DNA from 4 places in the Lysinibacillus fusiformis genome. Region 1 is predicted to be linked to each of the others. Evidence: riboswitches for the same ligand, from Rfam matches in the RefSeq annotation. Region 1 holds a riboswitch; each other region holds the start of a gene.
The links. Region 1 has a riboswitch for cobalamin ahead of JTI58_RS05765 (FecCD family ABC transporter permease). Riboswitches for the same ligand answer to the same signal wherever they lie in the genome.
Positions count from the first base shown of each region.

Region 2: it holds a riboswitch for cobalamin, as region 1 does, so the genes downstream of both, JTI58_RS11710 (ABC transporter substrate-binding protein) here and JTI58_RS05765 (FecCD family ABC transporter permease) in region 1, are expected to answer to the same signal.
Region 3: it holds a riboswitch for cobalamin, as region 1 does, so the genes downstream of both, mmgD (citrate synthase) here and JTI58_RS05765 (FecCD family ABC transporter permease) in region 1, are expected to answer to the same signal.
Region 4: it holds a riboswitch for cobalamin, as region 1 does, so the genes downstream of both, JTI58_RS23930 ((2Fe-2S) ferredoxin domain-containing protein) here and JTI58_RS05765 (FecCD family ABC transporter permease) in region 1, are expected to answer to the same signal.

Region 1 is NZ_CP070490.1:1,150,507-1,155,915, forward strand. Features, by position in the region: gene dapF (diaminopimelate epimerase) at 1-258, opposite strand, end outside; gene JTI58_RS05760 (heme ABC transporter ATP-binding protein) at 314-1,105, opposite strand; gene JTI58_RS05765 (FecCD family ABC transporter permease) at 1,111-2,157, opposite strand; cobalamin riboswitch at 2,303-2,490, opposite strand; gene JTI58_RS05770 (biotin transporter BioY) at 2,645-3,241, shown strand; gene JTI58_RS05775 (YdhK family protein) at 3,357-3,926, shown strand; gene JTI58_RS05780 (response regulator transcription factor) at 3,945-4,664, opposite strand; gene JTI58_RS05785 (HAMP domain-containing sensor histidine kinase) at 4,642-5,409, opposite strand, start outside.
Region 2 is NZ_CP070490.1:2,379,346-2,384,754, reverse strand. Features, by position in the region: gene JTI58_RS11720 (adenosylcobinamide amidohydrolase) at 1-54, opposite strand, end outside; gene JTI58_RS11715 (FecCD family ABC transporter permease) at 51-1,052, opposite strand; gene JTI58_RS11710 (ABC transporter substrate-binding protein) at 1,049-2,014, opposite strand; cobalamin riboswitch at 2,153-2,335, opposite strand; gene JTI58_RS11705 (acyl-CoA dehydrogenase family protein) at 2,393-4,060, opposite strand; gene JTI58_RS11700 (class I adenylate-forming enzyme family protein) at 4,062-5,409, opposite strand, start outside.
Region 3 is NZ_CP070490.1:4,319,384-4,324,792, forward strand. Features, by position in the region: gene JTI58_RS21205 (ABC transporter ATP-binding protein) at 1-399, shown strand, start outside; gene JTI58_RS21210 (DUF2089 domain-containing protein) at 590-955, shown strand; gene JTI58_RS21215 (SHOCT-like domain-containing protein) at 969-1,355, shown strand; gene JTI58_RS21220 (hypothetical protein) at 1,365-1,646, shown strand; gene JTI58_RS21225 (NUDIX hydrolase) at 1,702-2,187, opposite strand; cobalamin riboswitch at 2,436-2,631, shown strand; gene mmgD (citrate synthase) at 2,824-3,948, shown strand; gene prpD (2-methylcitrate dehydratase) at 4,047-5,409, shown strand, end outside.
Region 4 is NZ_CP070490.1:4,828,205-4,833,613, forward strand. Features, by position in the region: gene cobK (precorrin-6A reductase) at 1-353, opposite strand, end outside; gene JTI58_RS23920 (sirohydrochlorin chelatase) at 350-1,249, opposite strand; gene cobJ (precorrin-3B C(17)-methyltransferase) at 1,264-2,931, opposite strand; gene JTI58_RS23930 ((2Fe-2S) ferredoxin domain-containing protein) at 2,936-3,307, opposite strand; cobalamin riboswitch at 3,453-3,634, opposite strand; cobalamin riboswitch at 3,887-4,071, shown strand; gene JTI58_RS23935 (energy-coupling factor ABC transporter permease) at 4,220-4,966, shown strand; gene JTI58_RS23940 (energy-coupling factor ABC transporter substrate-binding protein) at 4,970-5,242, shown strand; gene cbiQ (cobalt ECF transporter T component CbiQ) at 5,248-5,409, shown strand, end outside.

The sequences.
Region 1 (5,409 bases):
GATATACTTAGCAACACAGCGAAGACCATTACCGCAATTTGTCCCCTCAGAGCCATCTTTATTAAAAATACGCATACAACAGTCAGCAATTTTGGATGGTTGGATAATAATTAATCCATCTGAGCCAATACCTGTATGAACATTGGCCATTTTCTGAGCCAATTCAAAAAAGATATCTTCCTTGTAATCATATTGAAAAAGATCAAGATAGATATAGCTGTTGCCAATACCATGCATTTTCGTAAAGGCTATTTGCATACAGTCACTCCCTATAAAGGATGTTATGTGTATTTAAATAGAAGATCTTGCTTTCCTAAACTTGGCTGACCTTCTTCGCAAATTGGTCAGGGACATATGTGAGATAAGGCTTACCTGTCAGTGAATGTGTTTGAATATCGGCAAAAACACCAAATACATCTTGCAACAACGCTGGCGTCAGCACTTCCTCTGGTGTACCATGACAAACGATCCGCCCTTGCTGTAAAACGTAAATTTGATCGCAGTACATAGCAGCGATATTCAAGTCATGCAAAGCTGCCACTACGGTTAAGTGTAAGGTCTGAATTAAATCCATGAGTTGAAGTTGATGTTGAATATCTAAATGATTCGTCGGCTCATCTAATATTAGTACCTGTGCTTGTTGAGCGAGTGCTCGTGCAACCATTACGCGCTTTTTCTCGCCTCCTGAAAGAGAGCTAAAGCTTCGTTTCTCTAAATGAGATATACCCGTTTGTCTAAGAGCATCTTTAACAATTTGGAAATCTTGCTCTTGATCAAGCTCTAATAGCTTTTTATGTGGCGTTCTCCCCATACTGACTAAATCATGCACAGTGAAATCAAATAAAACGGGTGTTTCTTGGCTAACAACGGCCAAATTTTTCGCAATTGCTTTACTTGTTTGCTTTAAAATATCCTGCTCATTTAATAATACCGTACCGCTTTCAGGTTTTAGGAGACGATACATATTTTTTAACAATGTTGATTTTCCGCTTCCATTAGGGCCAATTAATCCAACAAATTGCTTTTCTTTTATTTGAATACTTACATCATGTAGTATACGCTGATCGTAAATGGAGAATGATACTTGTTTCGCTTCTAATGTCATGGAAATTAATCTCCTTCACCGAAAGAATAGTTGTTACGACGGAGTAGCCAAATGAAAAATGGTCCTCCACAAAAAGCTGTAATAATACCAATTGGCATTTCCTGAGGAGCGATGATGATTCGAGCAAAGGCATCTGCCCATACTAAGAATATTCCACCTATTAAAGCACTAATAGGTATTACATATTTATAGTTTGAGCCCACAATTAATCGCACAATATGGGGAATAATTAATCCCACAAATCCAATAGAACCACTAACTGCGACAAGCACACCTGTTAACAGAGAAACGAGTAATATTAGCTGGATACGAAATTGTTGAAGATTCACGCCTAATGTCACTGCCGCCTCTTCCCCCAGTAATAATAAATTTAAATTGCGATAGTGTAGCCACAGTAGCCCAAATACAACGAAGAATACGAAAGCTGGAATCACAATATTATTCCATTTAGCTCCAGCTAAACTACCTAGCATCCAAAACATAACAGCCTTTAAAGCCCCTTCTTGCTTTGACATCATTAAAATAAAGTTAGAGATAGCCGTTAAGATAAAGGACACAGCCATACCTGCCAATAGCAAGCGGAAAATAGAGACACGTCCACCAACACGTGATAAGAAAAAAACAAGTGCAATGGCAAGTAATGATCCAAGAAATGCGGATACTGACAGAGCGTAAATCCCTAAAAATGAAAAGGCTCCTAAAATAATTACAGAAGTAGCTCCGACAGCTGCCCCTGAAGAAATCCCTAGAATATACGGATCAGCAATAGAATTTCGTACAAGCGCCTGAATCGCTGCCCCCGCAATGGCTAACCCCGCTCCAACAATAGCAGCTAGCAAAACACGAGGTGCTCTTATTTGCCAAATGATGATTTCCTGTGAGCGACTCCAATCTTGTTCGATAGCATTTTGTATAAAAGGAATTTTAGAAAGAATAACTTTCCATACATATAATGGTGTAACTGAAACAGAGCCAACCATTACAGCAAATGTCATTGAAACAATTAATACCATGAAAAGTACGAAGGAAAATAACATAAATTTTTTATTCATCTGTTTTAAACTCCTACTGAATATTGATGAATGAAGCAATAAAAAAAGGTATTCCATGCGAAAATACACATAGAAATACCCTAGATTAAACAAAGTCAGAAAATATCCAGCTATTGTCCGTAATTGCTTGCATCCTCGTGGGCATTACAGGTATTACTAACTGGCAGGTCTCCTGGCTTCGATTCAACATCCTATAATTGCCTTCCCATTCTTACACAGTGGCAAATAATATTATAGGATTCCTCGTTACAGTTGCGGGACAGCATCGGACTTCCACCGACTTCCCTTTTAAGTGACATTCAAAAATATCACACCAATAGTATTTGAAGTTATAAAATTGTGACGATTCTATCATACATTTTTATAGATAGTTAGTCTACATGGAAATGCATCTAACATTTGAGTTAACTAATTTTAATAATTAGGTTGACACAAATGCTTTCGTTTTTTACACTAGCTGTAATAACTTTTAAAACGAGGTGAAATCATGGCAACTGTTACACAACATAGTCATCATAAATTAAGAACTGTCGACATTACCTATATTGGATTATTTTCAACGCTAATGATGGTGGGTGCTAATATCACTTCCTTTGCACCCTTTATGGTAGTTGGTGGTGTACCCATTACGCTTCAAACCTTTTTTGCGATTTTAGCAGGGCTTATTCTTGGTAGTAGAAAAGGTGCGCTCGCCTGTACAATTTATATGTGTGTGGGATTGGCAGGAGCACCTGTCTTTGCTCGCTTTGGTGGTGGAATTGGTCAAATTTTAAGTCCTACCTTTGGGTTTATTATTACATTTATTTTAGCGGCATTTGTTGCAGGATGGATCGTGGAACGAAGCGGGACAAAGAAAAGCTTTATCGTAGCTGCTTTGGTAGCAACGGCTATAAATTATTTGATAGGAACAAATTGGATGTTTTTTGCATACAAGCTTTGGGCAAGTGCGCCAGAGAATTTTTCTTATAAGCTAGCTTGGCTTTGGATGATACCTCCACTACCAAAAGATATTATTTTAGCCATTTTTGCTGGTATCTTCGCGTATAGATTACAAAAAACATTGAGAATCATGCCCATTCAATAACATATCGCTTCACTTCTTTCGTGTCAGACTAGAGGAAAATTTATTCATAGGTCATGTCCATCATTTCTGCACATTTATTTGCTACAGTAAGGGCAAATAGTGAGGAGGATATCACATGACATTCAATAGAAGATGGTCAATCGGACTATTATCAGTAGTCGCTCTAATTAGTTTATCGGCTTGTACAGAGGATCAAACAAAGCCTGCATCCACTTCTGTGGATACTTCTGAAGAAATCGATCATTCTACGATGAACCATTCAAGTTCTGGCGAAATACCGGCAACCTTAAAAAAAGCTGAAAACCCGAAATTTCCTGTGGGGAGTACAGCTATTATTACAGATGGACATATGGACGGTATGAAAGGAGCCGTAGCAACAATAGTAGGTGCCTATAATACGACTGCCTATGTTATTTCCTATGAGCCCACATCTGGTGGAAAGCGTATAGAAAAGCATAAGTGGGTGATTCATGAAGAATTGATTGACCCACAAGAAGCACCACTGGCTCCTGGAACAGAAGTAAAAACGGATGCAGCACATATGGAAGGTATGGAAAATGCGACTGTCCGTATTGATGAGGCTGTGCAAACAACTGTATATATGGTTGATTATACTTCCACTACAAGTGGTGAAGCTGTAAAAAATCATAAATGGGTAACAGAAGAAGAGCTTAGCCCAAAATAATAGAAATAACCTCTACCTTCAACTCTGGTAGAGGTTATTTTTAGCTCGCTCCATTGGCTTTCTATTTGCAGACTTATGCCATTTATAGCCGATGCCCCAAACAGTTTGCAAGTAATCATCTGCAGGGAAACCACTTTTTCTTAATTTTTCTCTTAAATTACGCACATGTGAATCAATGGTACGATCTTCAATCGTCACATTATATCCCCAAACTGTATGGATAAGGTGTTCTCTAGAAAATGCTCTATTTTGATGATCTAAAAATAGGGCAAGCATGGCAAATTCCTTTGGTGTTAATGGAATTGCCTTATGTTGAAAATATACTTCAAAGGACTCTCTATCTAAACAAAGCCCTTCAAAGTTAATTACTTTTTCTTCTGATTTCGATCTTCTTAATACAGCATGTATTCGTGCTAACAACTCTTCCTCATCAAAAGGCTTTAATATGTAGTCATCAGCACCAAGGTTTAAGCCTTTTACAATATCAGCGTGTTCTCCTTTTGCAGTAAGCATAATGATCGGGACATCCCAAAATTTCCTAATTTCCTGACAAACCTGCCATCCATCCATCTCTGGCATCATAATATCCAAAAGAACTAAATCCACATGCTCTTCTTCTAAAAAATCCAATGCCTCTTGAATGGAAGACATGGCTCTACAAAGAAATAGTGGTTCTAAATAAAGGGTTAATAAATCTAACATTCTTGGCTCATCATCAATGCATAAAATTGTTTTCATTCATTTCTACCCCTTTAAATGATAATTCAAAAGTAGTCCCTTTATTTATTTCACTACTAACCTTTATTTCTCCACCATGCGCTTGTACAAGTTCCTTGACAATAGCAAGCCCTAGTCCAGAACCACCTAAAGCACGACTACGGGATTTTTCCACACGATAAAACCGATCAAAAATATATGGTAAATCCTTCTTTGGTATTCCTTTACCTGTATCTTCAACAATGATGCTTAAAACTTCATTGTGTTTTTTTACAGTGACGGTAGTCGTATCTCCGGGCGCACAATAGATTAATGCGTTATTTAATAGATTAATCAGGATTTGCTCCAGTCTTGCTTCATCGGCACATAGTGTTAAGCCATTATCACAACGTACAAAAAAATAGATACCTTTATCTTGAAAAGCAGGGCTTAATTTTTCTTCAATGCTTGTAAAAAACGAATCTAAATGTAAGCAATGTTTTTCAATTACAAATGAGTTTTCATCCATTTTTGCTAAATCAAATAAGTCTTTGATTAACCGAGAAAGTCTATTGGTTTCTTCTATTATAATAGCTAAATACTTTTGACGATCCTGCTCTGTTAAATCCCGTTTCGCAAGAATGTCTGTATAGCCTTTAATAAAGGTTAGCGGTGTGCGAAGCTCGTGTGCAATACTCGATAAGAACTCCTTACGCTCTTGCCTTAAATGATTTAAATCATTCGATAGTAGCTGTATCGCATTCGATAAATCTCCAAGTTCATCTTT
Region 2 (5,409 bases), 1.2 Mb from region 1:
CTTGACGATTGGTACATCTTCATAGCCACCTGATAGATGTTCAACAACAATCATGCCCGTACCCCCTTGCTTCTTCGCTGCTTATAAAAAATATAGGAGAAAACAGGTGCTCCAATAAATGCCGTAATAACACCAATTGGTAGCTCTCTTGGCACAATGATTGTTCGTGCTACTAAGTCGCAAATAATGAGTAATGTTGCACCATTGAAAAAAGATAATGGTAATAAGTGGCGATGATCAGAACCCCAAATCATCCTTGTCATATGCGGCACCACTAATCCTACAAAGCCAATTGTGCCAGAAACCGCTACAGCTGCTCCGGTTAGCATGGAGCCACCTGCTAATATCAAATATTTACTACGCTTCACATTAACACCTAAATGTTTTGCTCGCTCTTCACCATACAACAAAACATTTAGCTCTCGTCTTTGCGTCCATAGCATAATTGAACCTACAATAACAAATGGAATGATCATTTGGACATATGGCCAACCACGCATCGATACAGAACCAAGTAACCAGCCTATTACCTGACGTAATTCTTCACCAGATAAAGCAATCATTAATGAAATAAGAGAACCTAAAAATGAACTAAAAATAACACCTGTTAATATCAATGTTTCCATTTTCAATGAACGGTCTACGAGTCTAGCAAAGCTCATGACAACTACCATCGTGATGATTGCACCAATCATACTAAAGGTTGGTAGAGCATACAAACCGACGACAGGGATAGAAATACTAAAAAAGATTGTTATAACAGCACCAACAGAAGCCCCTGATGAAACCCCTAGTGTGTATGGGTCTGCTAATGGGTTTTTTAATAAACCTTGGAATGCTGCTCCAGCAATAGCTAGAGATGCCCCCACTAGTCCCGCTAACAACACGCGAGGCAAGCGAATTTTCCAAAAGATATTGGCGGCTGTTTCATCAGCCGCCTTATTCCACAATACTTCTAATGGAATATGAACTGAGCCTATCGCTACGCCACACCAGATGCTAATAAGAAGAAGCGTGCATGTTAGTGCATAGGCTAGTGCTATTTTTTTCACTTAAATACCTCAGGATAGATCGCTTTTGCTAATTCTTCTAGACCTTCTGCTAAACGTGGTCCCTGACGACTCGTTGTACTTTCATCTACCTGTACAATCGCATTATTTTTTACGGCATTAATAGTATCAAAGCCCGCACGTTTTGGTATTTTCGTTAAAATATCTGGTACATAATGATATGTCACCACAATGACATCTGGATTTTTCGCGATAATTTGTTCTGCATCAATTTTATACCAATTATCACCATCTACAGCTACATTCTCTGCATTGATCATTTCAAGCATTGCGTTCATAAATGTGCCATTGCCAGCTGTATAAATATCTGGCTCATCCGATGCTTCGACTAACACTTTTTTTGGTTCAACATCCTTGACTTTAGTCAAAACTTCTTCTACTTTGGCCTTCATATTAGCAACAATTTTTTCAGCCTCTGGTAATTTCCCTGTAGCACGACCAAGTTGCTCAATTGTCGTATATGTTTCATTAAAGTCTTGTGCATTTCTTACTACAAACACTTTCAAACCTGCTGATTCAAGCTGTGCAATAGCCTCTTCTGATAGAGACATGCTAGATTCGTGTGAAAAAACGATATCTGGTTTTAAGGCAATAATTTTTTCAATATCGTATTCCATTCCGCCAACCTTATCTTTCTCAGTTGCCTCTGGTGGATAATCGTCGTTGTCAGTAACACCAACTATTTCATCATTTAAACCAAGTCCAAAAAGGATTTCAGTGTTACTTGGAATAAGTGAAACAATTTTCTCAGGAGGTGCTTCAAGAGTAATGTCCTTGCCAAGGGCATCTGTTATAGTCATTGGGAATGTTGCTTCATCCTGTGCTGTTTCTTGCTGTGTTTGCTGCTCAGTAGCTGGCTTGTTATCTTTTGCTTCTTGTCCACAAGCAGCTAGCAAGCCTACTGCTAAAAATGCTGATAATCCTATTTTCCAAAATTTCTTCATGTGAATCCTCCTTCGTTGATCCGTGCGACATTTCACTTTATTCTGCATCAAAATAAACCCCTCATCTTTGAATGATGAGGGGGGCAAAATCGCACCAAAAAAACTGATACAAAATCCACCACCCTATCCTCGTAGGTTGTCATGTCTGTTATAAAGGCAGGTCTCCTGGCTTGTGCTCCTTGCGATTTTTCAAGCCTTCCCGAAATCTTCAGTGGCATCATTTGAAAAAACTCACACTTACAGTGGCGGGACCGCATCGGAATTACACCGATTTCCCTTTTCACTTTACTTAAGTAAAGAACCTTTACAATATTCAGTTGATTTCATTATACATGAAAATGAAAGAAGTCGCCTCCATTCAAGACGACTCCCAAGCTATTATACAATTTCAGAAAAATATTGAACTGTTTTCATTTGAGCACCCATTTCTCTTAATGACCACGTCTGCTCTAAATAAACGTCCGCTAGTTTTTCATATTTCCCACCAAATTTATGCGCCCATTCTACTGCTACGACACTTTCATAAAGATGAGCCATTTTTTTCGCCATATCTTTTGCTTCAAAAGATTTCGTTGCCGCGTCTAAAGCGCTAAAGATTTGTAGTTTCACAGCCATATTCGCCAATTGTTCTTTAACGATTTGTACTAACGAGCTGTTAGCTAATTTTTCTAAGCGTTCCTCCATCTCCTGTACAAACAGTTCATGTGCATGAAACTTATCTACTAACCGAATGAGTTCTAAGGCCAAAATATTAGCCGTCCCCTCCCACACCGTCAACACTTGTGCGTCTCTTAATAAGCGGGGCGTTACAAAGTCTTCGATATAGCCATTACCTCCGTGTAATTCAATTGCCTCACTAGCATAATGAACGGCTTGCTCTGCTGTTTCCTTTTTCATAATGGCAATATATAAACGATTCATAATAAGGTCTTGCTGTGTTCCCTGTCCACTCGTCACTTTATCGTATAATTGAATAAGATCAAAAACTGTCGCTACTTCCACATGCAACTTAGCCGCAAATTTACCTAAAGTATCCTGAACCATAGGGTATTGTGTTAAAGGCTTGCCAAATGCATAACGATTGGTTACGTAATGTTTTGCCTCTAAAAAGCCACGACGCATAATGCCAATTGAAGCTACTGCATTACAAATTCTTGAGAGATTTAGTGCTTCTAGCATGTAATAAATCCCTTTATTTTGCTCCCCTACAACATAGGCAAGTGCACCATCAAATTCTACCTCACCTGAAGGAACTGCCCGAACGCCTAACTTATCTTTTAGTCGGCGAATACGAAGATGATTGGCTGTTCCATCTTCTTTGTGCCAAGGAACTGCAAACAATGTTAAGCCTTTGGAACCTGCTGGCGCATCTTCTAGTCGTGCCAACACCATCGCTACTCCACACATGCCCGCATTGGATGCGAAGTATTTTTCACCATATAGGCGATACGCAGCGCCATCCTTTCTCGCCTCCACAACATTCGCGCCAACGTCTGAGCCTCCTTGACGTTCTGTTAAAAATGTCGCACCTTCATATAACTCTGTGTCACCTGTTGCACAAACATGAGGTAAGAAACGCTGCTTCACCTCTTCATCCGCATAATGATCTAATAGGTAGGCAGTAGCCATCGTCAATGTCACGGGACAATAAAAACCAGGCTCTGCATGAGACAATAAGTAACCTTGCGCAAAGCTATAAACATAATTCCCCTTGTGACCTAGCTGTGGAATATCCTTGTGCACATAGCCGACAATACCCGTATTATATGTCTCTTCAATCGTTTTCTTATAGCCATCATTGACCCAAACCTCTGATATCTCTTCACCATAGGCATCATACCTTTGAAGGCGAGGCTCCCCCTGCCGATCTGTATGCTTTGCCCTCACATCAATATCACCTGCACATAGCTCTCCAAAATCTGTTAACTCTCGATGGGCATAGGACAAAAACTCTTTATCTAACATCATTTCTAATATTTTTTGAAGCGTTTCATCCTCTGTAAAAAAGTTCGTAGTACGCATTTCTTCTTGTTGTAATACTTTCATGCTATCTCACCTCTTGCCCCTTCAAAGATTGTTTTAATATTTTACCTGATGCATTGCGTGGTAGCGCTTCCACTTTTTCGAAAATACGTGGTATTTTAAACTTTGCCAGATGTTCCTCTAAATAAGCTTTCAGCGCTTCCTCATCAATGTCTTGTTTAGCGGAATATACTGCCTTTACAGTTTCCCCCCATTGTGGATGGGGTACACCAATCACAGCAACCTCGAATATCCCTTCAAAGCCTAATAAGCAATCTTCAATTTCTTTCGGATAAATGTTGACACCACCCGAAATAATGACATCCTTTTTACGATCAACAATCCAAATAAAACCATCTTCATCCCTACGAGCTAAATCTCCTGTTTTTAACCAACCGTCAATGAAGGCGGCATTCGTTGCTACTTCATCCTTATAGTAGCCAAGCATATTGCCCTCACCTAACAAAACAATTTCCCCTACTTCGCCTACATTTACATCTTCTCCGTTGTCATTCACAATACGCAACTCTGTACCAAGCGGCGCCCGCTGCCCTATACTTCCAGCCTTTGTTTCATGCTCCTTGCCAAATAATAATGAACCACTTGGTCCAGCCTCTGTTAATCCATATACACAAGTTAAATTATTTGTTCGGAATGCCTGCTGAATGAAATGAACTTCATTTTGGGATAATGGTGCCCCACCATACACCCACCATTTCATTGAAGACAAATCAGCCGATTGTAATCTTGGCATCTGAGCCGTTAATAAATAAGCAACAGGTGCACCAAAGAAATGTGTGGTTTTCTCCTGTTCAATGGCATCAATGAATAAATCAGGTGTAAAAGTTGGTGTTAACACATTTGTTGAGCCTACCAATACGCCTGCCATTAAAAATAAATGCAATGGCGCCGAGTGTGTTAATGGCATCATGAGCAAAATACGGCTCTCAGGCTTTACCTCCATTTCAACAGCAATCATTTGTGCCACTGTTAAAATATTACGATAGCTAAATAACACACCCTTTGGTTTCCCTGTTGTACCAGATGTATACAAAATCGTGGAAGGGTCATCTTCATGCAGCTGGCAATCAATCAGTTGTGTGCTAGCATTTTGAAGCATTGTTTCATATTGAAGCCAACCCACTTTTTCTTGACCTGTTTTAATTTTTACCGGAATCACAGCTAGCTGTTCAACTGCAGCAAAAATAGCCTCATGAACGACAATTGCCTTCGCTTCTGCATGCTGCGCCACGTACTCTACTTCCTGCAATGTAAATTTCGCATTGACTGGCACAACAATCGCTCCGATACGCTGAATAGCAAAGTAACTGACAACAAACTCTAAAACGTTTGGCATGAAGATGATTACCTTA
Region 3 (5,409 bases), 1.8 Mb from region 1:
GACTGTGTAGAGTTAGAGTGGGCAATGGCTCAAAACTATCCCTCACAGCTAAGTGGGGGACAGCAGCAACGAGTCAACATCGCTAGAGCTCTTGCATTAAAGCCGAAACTGATTGTTTTAGATGAGGCCATTAGTAGTCTTGATATGATTTTGCAAAAGACGATTATAGAACTATTACAATCACTGCAAAAAGAGCTACAGCTTGCTTATCTATTCATTTCACATGATTTACAAGCCACACGTTTTATGTCAGATCGCATCCTAGTGATGCAGCATGGTCAGCTCGTGGAGGAGATTGGGAAGGATGGAGCCTATCAGCATCCCGCTTCACAAGAATTATACAATGCTATTTTGCCATCACACCCGCGAGAAAGAAAAAATAAGGATAGACCAAATTAAACAGAAACTCCATTTTGAATTTTTCAAAATGGGGTTTTCTTAATTATTAAAGCATTTTAGAAATAAAATTAATAATATCAATCATAAAATTAACTTTATTTATATTTTGATTCAAATAATTAATTTTTATTATTTACTTCTTTAAATTCTTTGTTATATAATCAACTTAACTTAAAGGAAGGAGTTCACTATGGCTTATCAAGTAATCACAAATTGCCCTGTCTGCAGTAAAACTTTGAAAATTACCAAGTTACAGTGTTCTCATTGTCACACGACGATTGAAAATGAATTTGAATTATCTAAGCTCGCATCTTTATCAAAGGATCAGCTTCATTTTGTGGAAGTATTTTTAACTTGTCGAGGAAACATTAAAGAGGTTGAAAAGGAACTGGGGGTTTCGTATCCAACAGTTCGTGGCAAGCTAAACGACATTATTTCATCCCTTGGCTATGCTCAAAAGAAGAAAAATGAAGTAGACGAGAAAAAAATTGTAAGCATGTTGGAAAATGGCGAAATCACAACGGATGAAGCCATAAAGCTTTTAAAAGGCGAATAGGGAGGAATAGACCATGAAAGAGGAAATTACAAAAGTGTTAACCATGATTCAAGAGGGGAAAATTGATGCGGATAAAGGTTCAGAGCTGATTCAAGTGTTACAACAGAAAGAAGAATCAGGAAACAAATTTGTGGAAAAAACAAAGTATTTAGATAAAACATTAAAGGTCCGTGTTGTATCCACCGAAAATGATAATGTCACGGTGAATTTGCCGATTAAACTTGTCAAAGCCGTACTCATGGCTGGACACAGCATCGCAGCGAGTATTCCACAATCGGAAAAATACGTGAAAGATATCGACATCAATCTTCTTCTTGAAGCGATCGAAAATGAACTAGATGGACAAATTGTAGATATAAAATCGGCAAACGGAGATACCGTTGCAGTCTTCATTGAATAGAGGCGACGAATGATGCATGTAAAAGTGAAAGCAAAAGACGTTCGCTTTACCTTCCCTGTTCCCTATGCTGTGCTAACCATTGTCCTCTCCATTTTAACTTCCAAATGGATTCAGCAACAAGTCAATAAGTGGACAAAGGCATACTTCGATCGAAAGAAAATAGACTTTACCTTTCCGCTCATCGACAAAGAAATGCTCAAGCCGATTATCAAGGAACTACAAAATTATAAAGGGCTCGTGCTAGTCGATGTCAAAGCTCAGGACGGGACTGAGGTTAAGGTTAGACTATAATACCCAACAAAGAATGATTAGAGCATGTTTGAATAAAAAGCATGCTCTTTGTTATTTAAAGAATATCCTTTGCAAAAGAACTATCGAAATCCCACAATGTATCTTCCAGATTGTTTAATAGCAGTTTCGTTCTTTTCTCAAGTTGATCTGGTAGCTCATTTTTACTGAAATAGGTAAGTTTCAAGCTCTCATCATCCTTTATCTCCAATATACCCCTTACATTTTTCGCAATATAAAGATGAATAACTGTATAGACTTCATCCCCATTTGGATATTGGAAATAATAATCTGGCCCTGAAAAAACACCCACCAAGTCAAATTCATTCGCTACAAGTCCTGTTTCTTCATGAAGCTCACGAGCAGCAGCTTCCTCTAACGTTTCGTTTAGTTCCAATGCACCGCCAGGTAATCCCCAATCCAACGTATCTGATCGATGTTGAAAGAGAATTTGCTTGTCATCGTTAACCACAAGAATGGTCGCCCCAATACTGATAATTGGTCTACTACCGATGTGTTTCCTTAACTCTGAAATATATCCCATATTGGTCCCTCCTATAGATCATAAGAAACGATTCGCCTTTCTTCCTTTAAAAACCTCTATTTTCCTTGTAATGCTTAAAATTGGATGTATTGGGATAGATGCACAATCTTTTTTTTGTACAAAATATTGCTAAAAAACGCAGAATAGTTCATCAAAGATGAAAAATAGCTTTTTATAATCAGTCTTTTCTGAATTTTACCTATATTGATTGTTTTGAAAACTCTATGTTAAGGTAAAAAGACAAATTGAATATGCTAAATTTTGGTGGTTCAAATGGGAGTTGATTCTATTTGATTAAAAGGGAAGTTGGTGAGAGTCCAACACTGTCCCGCAACTGTATTTAGGAGCTCGAAAACAAAGCCACTGTTTTGTTTGTCAAAATGGGAAGGTGTTATGAGAGCGTTGATCATAAGTCAGGAGACCTGCCACGAAAAAAAGCATCAATTGACCTACGAGGATAGGGAGGTGTTAGCTACTGCATGATTGTGAATTCATGTAAATTCACTGTTTTTTTGGTCTGTCATGCTTTTGTAGATTAACAACTTCTAGAAAGGGATAGGAGTTGTTTTTTTGTTGTTCTGTCGTGTTTGAATGGTAACGCTTACAAGAATAATTAAACAAAGGGGCTGTCATTAAATGGAGTTAAATTATTCACCAGGTCTTGATGGAATCATTGCCGCTGAAACAAAGTTATCTTTTTTAGACACTGTAGGAAGTCAAATAGTTATTCGAGGCTATGACTTGATTGAATTATCTCAGCGATATTCGTATTTAGATATTGTTTACTTATTGCTGCATGGAGAAATACCAACTACCGAGCAACAGGCTGATCTACAGGACAAATTGAAAGCTCATTATCAGGTTCCACAAGAGCTATTTCAAATTTTTAAGCTATTGCCCACTGAAACACATGCGATGGATGGGCTTAGAACAGGAATTTCCGTTTTAGCAGGCTTTGATCAGCACATCAATGATCGTTCGACTGAAATGAATTTATCGCGAGCATATAGACTTTTAGGTGGTATGCCCAACATCGTAGCAAATAGCTATCGTGTATTAAATGGACAAGAGGTTGTCGAGCCGGATAGTCAACTTTCCTATAGTGCCAATTTTTATTACATGATTACGGGCAGAAAGCCAACTGCGTTAGAAGAAGAAATTTTTGATCAGTCACTCGTTTTATATAGTGAGCATGAGATGCCAAATTCGACATTTGCAGCTCGTGGTGTCATTGCTTCTACACAATCTGATTTGTATGGCGCTTTAACGGGAGCTGTCGCATCATTGAAAGGGAATTTACATGGAGGAGCTAACGAGGCAGTCATGTACATGCTTCTTGAAGCCAAAACAGTAGAAGGCTTTGAAGCATTGTTGAAAAACAAGCTACAAAATAAAGAAAAGATTATGGGCTTTGGCCACCGTGTCTATATGAAAAAGATGGACCCAAGAGCGCAAATTATGAAAGAAGCCTTGCACAAATTATGTTTAGAGCAAGGGGATGATCGCTTATATCACATGTGTGAAGCTGGTGAAAAAGTGATGGTACAGGAGAAAGGGTTGTATCCAAATTTAGATTATTATGCAGCACCCGTGTACTACATGCTTGGTTTGCCGATTGAAATCTATACGCCAATCTTCTTTGGCTCACGAACAATTGGCTTATGTGCCCATGTAATTGAGCAGCATGACAATAATCGATTATTTAGACCTCGTGTCAATTATATTGGCGAGCGTCATAACCTTGAAGAATTGTCGGTATAATCAAGTTTTAACAACTCGCCATAAAGCTAATGGGCATTCTGACCAATGCCCATCAGCATACTAGTATATCAAACTTAAGCCTTGAAAGGAAGATATAGATGATTAAAACAAATGACATAACGAAGACAGATCAATTACTTACAGATATTGCGGATTATGTACTAAATACAAAGATTACAAGTGAAGAGGCGTACGAAACGGCACGCTATGTTCTATTGGATACTTTAGGCTGTGGCATTTTGGCCTTACAATATCCTGAATGCACGAAGCTTCTTGGTCCAGTAGTACCAGGCACAGTCGTTCCTAATGGTACACGTGTTCCTGGAACTTCCTATGTTCTTGATCCAGTAAAAGGCGCTTTTAATATCGGGTGTATGATTCGTTGGTTAGATTACAACGATACTTGGCTTGCGGCTGAATGGGGGCATCCATCTGATAATTTAGGTGGCATATTAGCTGTGGCAGATTATTTAAGTCGCGTGCGTGTGGCAGAGGGTAAGGCGCCTCTTAAAGTGAAAGATGTTTTAGAAATGATGATTCAAGCACATGAAATACAAGGTATTTTAGCACTAGAAAATAGCTTAAATCGTGTTGGGCTAGATCATGTTCTGTTTGTCAAAATTGCAACAACAGCTGTTGTGACAAAGGCATTAGGAGGCACGCATCAGGAAATTGTCAATGCATTGTCCAATGCCTGGATTGATAATTCAAGCCTACGAACATATCGCCATGCACCGAATACAGGTTCTAGAAAATCATGGGCTGCTGGTGATGCAACAAGTAGAGCAGTGCAAATAGCGATGATGGCTGTGAAAGGCGAAATGGGCTACGCAACGGCCTTATCTGCACCAGGCTGGGGATTCCAAGACGTTCTCTTTAATAAACAAGAATTAAAGCTTGCTAGACCACTGACATCTTATGTGATGGAAAATGTACTATTCAAGGTTTCTTATCCAGCTGAATTCCATGCACAAACAGCTGCTGAATGTGCCGTTCATTTACACCATGAAGTGAAAAATCGTTTACAGGACATTGAACGCATTCAAATTACGACACATGAATCAGCAATACGAATTATTGATAAAGAAGGGCCTCTTCTTAATCCAGCTGATCGCGATCACTGCCTTCAGTATATTACAGCTATCGGACTTATCTTTGGTGATATTATTGCAGATCACTATGAAGATGATGTGGCAGCAGATCCTCGTATCGATGAGTTAAGAAATAAAATGGTGGTTGTGGAAAACGCTCAATATACAATCGATTACCTAGATCCTGAAAAACGTTCGATTGCCAATGCTGTTCAAGTTTATTACAACGACGGCACATCATCTGAGCTTATTGAGTGTGAATATCCTTTAGGACACCGTTTCCGTCGTGAGGAAGCATTCCCTCAAATCATTGATAAATTCCAGCAAAACATCAGTACCCATTATTCACAAAAACAATTACGTAAAATTA
Region 4 (5,409 bases), 1.3 Mb from region 1:
GCTGCCTCCTCATAATCCTTTACAACAGTAATTAAAGGATGGGCATAATGTTCATGAGCTCGCTCATAGCGAATATAAGGAATTTGTGCCTGTTTCGCCGCTGCCATCGCATTTTTAGATGCCTCCTCCGCAAATGGGTGAGAGGCATCTACCACCAATTGATAGCCTTGCTCTGTCATAATGGTCGCCATTTCCTCAGCCGTCAGTCGACCAACTAAATGTGGCAGGCCAACGTCAGCAAGACTTGAGGCTGCCGATTCGGTGACGACCGTAGCTGTCACCGCATGACCTGCGCTTTGTAATGCAAGGGCTAAATCCCTTGCATCACTCGTCCCCGCTAACATGAAAATCATTTTACCGGCTCCTCTTCATGATGATGGTCGTGGTCGTGGTCGTGCTCATGATGGTGGTCATGATCATGATGGTGATGATGATGTGCATGTCCATGTACTGCCGCATAGGCACGATAGTCTTCTAGATCTTGCATACCTGTTGATGTACCATTGACCGCCTGTTCAATACGCTCTAATAGAACATTTTGTAAACGTTCATGGTAGCCAAAATAGTTAGCAATTTGAATATCACACTCTGGATAAAGTTCATTAAACTTCTCACACATGCCATTCATACGTTCCATCAAAATGCCTGTGAATAAAAAGTAAGGTAACATGATGATTTTTTTTGCACCTAGTTTGACACAACGTTCAATTCCTTCTTCAACTCGTGGATCTGTGACACCCATAAAAGCACTTTCCACGTATTTAACAGGTAGTTTTTCCCATAAAAGTCGTGTAATTTTATAAAAATCGCCATTAGCAGATGGATCACTGCCTCCTCGTGCAATCAATAAAATAGCCGTGTCTTGCTGCTCTTGTTCTGAATTAAAGCCAATTTCAGCTAAGCGATCTTGTAAAATGGCAAAGATTTCATCATGGATGCCAATTGTTTGACCATATGTGAATGTAATCGTTGGATAATGCTCACGCGCATGCTCGATTTCTGCTGGAATATGCAGTTTTGAATGGCCTGCATGAAGTAAAATGATTGGAATCACATGAACCTCTGTAGCTCCCTTTTTCACACAGTTTGTAATACCTTCTTCGATGTTAGGTGAAGCAAATTCAAGGAAACAAGTTTCCACTAAAAATTGTTCGTCAATACGCGGTGTCATTTGTTCGATAAATGTACGAACCTCATCATTTCCTGCTGCTAAACGGCTCCCATGGCCGACAAATAAAATAGCTTTCATCTCTTTACCCCTTACTAGTCGCCGCACGGAGCTGGCTCTACTTTTATTTTGGAAGACATATCTTGATACGTAAAATGCAGTATCTTTTTCACACGTTTAAAATATTTAAACAAGCGTTCATTTGGATGAGCATTTGCTTGGTATTCTTCAATAATATCTGTAATGAGTGGAATCAGCTGATCAGGCTCCAACCCTTCTACAACAGGCTGTGCTGCGTGAGCCGTACGACCAACTGGCTTCGCTCCAATAAAGACATCAAATTTACTTTTACGGTAGACGATGCCAATATCATCAAATACAGCTCGATAACAGGCCATACCACAGCCATTAAAGCCAATATTTAATGTTTTCGGTAAAGACATGCCACCAAGTTTTTCTTGTATTTCTTCGGCGTATGGTATCGAATCAGCCTTTTCACCATAGCAAAAATCACAAGCTTTTAGAGATAGCACATCACCAATCGGTGCTAATAAAAAGCCTACTTCCTGCAATTTCTCTGTGATCTGTTCAGGGGCAGTCGTTGGTATTTTCAAATGGATTTGATGATCTGGTGTATATTCCATCGTCCCCTCTTCCCCAACGACCTCTGCTAACGTCAGCATTTGCTGAGGAGTAAAAAACTTATTGGCCACACCTGGGCTCACTGCTAATTCAAAAATAGATTCTATTTTTTGCTGTACAAGCTTCGGTGTTACGTTGACTGCGTTTGTCCCTTTCACCATTGCGAGTGCCGCTGTAGCCATTTCAAGTGCTGTTTTTTTCGGCTTTGGCGTAGCGGCTATACTGGGTTTATTAAAACGCCCTGCATTAGGATCAGCTGTAAAGTCATTTCTTGCTGTTCCTGTCTCTTGATTCATTGCCCAAGGTTCATTTTCTTCACGCAAACGTTGATGTGGACGTAATGGTTGTTTTTCTTCCCCAAGGGTATATTTACGTTGGTAACCGCGTGGCGTAATCATCTTATTGTCATAGAAAAATGTTGATGAATTCCCGATAATGACAGTTGTCAGCATACCAATATCATGTTCTAGCATTTCTGCTAGCGTTGTCATGGTCACTTCTTGACGTTCTCGATACGCACTTTTCACAAGCCCTACTGGTGTGTCTGGCGAACGATATTCTAAGAGAATTCGCTGAGCTTCGACAATTTGTCTTGTACGGCGACCACTTTTAGGATTGTATAATGCGATGACAAAATCTGCCATCGCAGCTGCCTCGACACGCTTTGCAATCAAATTCCAAGGTGTTAGATGGTCACTTAAACTGATTGTACAAGCATCATGCATAATGGGTGCACCAAGTATGCTCGCACATGAATTAATCGCAGAAATACCAGGAACAATTTCTACTTCAATTCCTGTTGCTTCTGTCCAGCCTAGCTCGATTAACACCTCATACACTAATCCCGCCATGCCATAAACGCCTGCATCACCACTCGAAATCACCGAGACAATGCTCCCTGCCTCTGCTTGGCGAACGGCTTCCTGCGCACGGGACACCTCTTCTGTCATGCCTGTGCTAACAATCGATTTCGCACTAACTAAATCTTGAATCAGCTCTACATAGGTTTTGTAGCCTATAATCATATCACTTTGTTGTAAAGCTTCTACTGCACGTGTCGTAATATGCTTAAAATCTCCAGGTCCAAAGCCTACTACGAAAATTTTTCCTTTTTGCGCCATGTTGTTACCCCTCTTTCACCTTTTCGATCCCTTTAATGGCTGTTGTTTGAGCAGTACGCTGTAATGTACCTTCACGAAGTGTAAAGACATGTTCGTTGTATAAGGATTCATGATGTAAATCTTGTACTAGTGTCCTAGCATGCTCTGTTGATGGCACACGATACCAATTCCCTTGAGGGTAGGCGATTACCACACAGGCATCCTTGCATCGTCCATTACAGCGCGTTCTTGTCGTATGTATTTCTTGATCGAGTGCTTGTCGCTGTATTTCATCTCGAATGGCTAAGGTAATTTCCTCACCATCCTTATTCATGCAACTACTGCCATTGCAAATAAAGAGATGTGTTTTCATCCCCTCTAAATTCCATGTTGTCATCTTCTGTCTCCCCTCATTTGCTTTCTGGAAAAAGAAAAACCTTTACTCTAAACGAAGAGTAAAGGTTTTGTAGAAGCCAAATAAAAACGAATAGCATGAAATAAAGGTACTCGCTTCCGCTTCAACTTCTCCCTCCGAAAAGTTTGCATGCACAATCAAATAAGCAGGTTTCCTGACTTAAGCTTCATTTTACAGTCGCACCTTCCCAAGCTTGCACCAGTGGCTTTGCGATTTCATCAGCTATTACAGTAGCGGGGGCTGTATTGGATTTTCACCAATTTCCCTATTATCTCGAGCTATTCGAGCACTTATTGACGTTTTATATGAAATTTTTATTAGTATTTTAAATAGAAAACTGTCTTAATCATATCTTATTATTTTAAAATTTCAATATTTCTTTAAAAATTTATGACAAATTTATCAATTTTGAAGTGAACTGGGGTATAAAATTTATACAATATCCATCATTAGCACAATGAATATTATCAGAATATTCGCTGTTGACCTTTAATTAAAAAAATTTTATAAAAAGGTATAGCATATTTATGGAAAATCATGTTACACTTTGTCGTGAAATCTCACAATTGAATGTTTTTCGGTGTAAAATGCTTGGCATTTTGCTTAAAAGGGAAGCCGGTTTGAGTCCGGCGCGGTCCCGCCACTGTAATAGGGAGCTTTATAGAATATGTCACTGTCCAACGGATGGGAAGACCTATAAAGTATTGAACTAGAGCCAGGAGACCTGCCGAAAAATAGGTGATCGTTTCAGCCTACGAGGATAGGTGTGCGGCTTAGCAGATGAGAATGTTATTTGCTTTTTTAGCTATGCACTTTTCCACCAACGGAGAAGTGCTTTTTTATTTACGCACGCTACATTCTAAAAATCTATTAATTAGTTAGGAGGAAAGCTTTTTGAAATTTTCATGGTGGAAACTTAGTTATTTTTTATTGGCCTTTTTAATTGTGCCAAAACGTGCCTTTGCGATGCATATCATGGAAGGTTTTTTGCCAATCGAATGGGCGATTTTTTGGTGGGTCATCTCTATTCCTTTTATAGTTCTAGGATTGCGCTCTATTCGCAAAACAATTGATGAAAATCCTGAAACAAAGATGCTTTTAGGGCTTTCAGGAGCCTTTGCTTTTGTGCTATCTGCCTTAAAAATCCCTTCTGTTACAGGTAGCTGCTCTCACCCAACTGGTGTTGGACTTGGGACAGTTCTCTTTGGCCCTCTAGCCATGAGTGTAATTGGAACAATCGTTTTATTATTCCAATCTTTATTATTAGCACATGGAGGAATCACGACTTTAGGGGCGAACGCCTTTTCGATGGCTATTGTAGGTCCTTTTATTGCTTACTTTGTCTTTAAAGGAGCACAAAAAGTAGGTTTGTCATTTTCACTAGCCGTATTTTTCGCAGCTATGCTTGGTGATTTAGGTACATATGTTGTGACTTCTGTACAACTAGCACTAGCCTTCCCTTCAGAAGTTGGAGGCTTTATGGCATCCTTTACAAAGTTTGCAGGTATTTTTGCCTTAACTCAAATTCCTTTAGCGGTGAGTGAAGGGATTTTAACGGTCATTGTGATGAATTTCTTGAAAAAATACAATATTAGCGAATTAAAAACTTTACGTGTTTTCTCAACAAAGGAGGCACATTAACAGATGAAAAAAAATTTATTGCTATTAGCAATTGTTGTGTTGTTAGCCATCATTCCATTGTTCATACAAAAAGGTGCTGAATTTGGTGGTGCTGATGGAGAGGCAGAAGCAGCCATTGGTGAAATCAATGCGGAATATGAACCATGGTTCGAAAGCCTATGGGAGCCACCAAGCGGTGAAATCGAAAGCTTATTATTCGTGCTACAGGCAGCTATTGGAGCTGGCTTTATTGGCTACTTCATCGGCTATATGCGTGGCAAACATAAAGAAGGTTAACCATTATGTTACTCATTGATAAGTATGCCTATCTTAATAAGCTAGCGTCTGTTCATCCGCTAGAAAAAATGATATTTTCACTTGGAATACTTCTCATAACGCTCATCATGAGAGATGAACGACTTTCACTCATTACATTTTTTGTAATGAGTGCTTTTATCATTTTA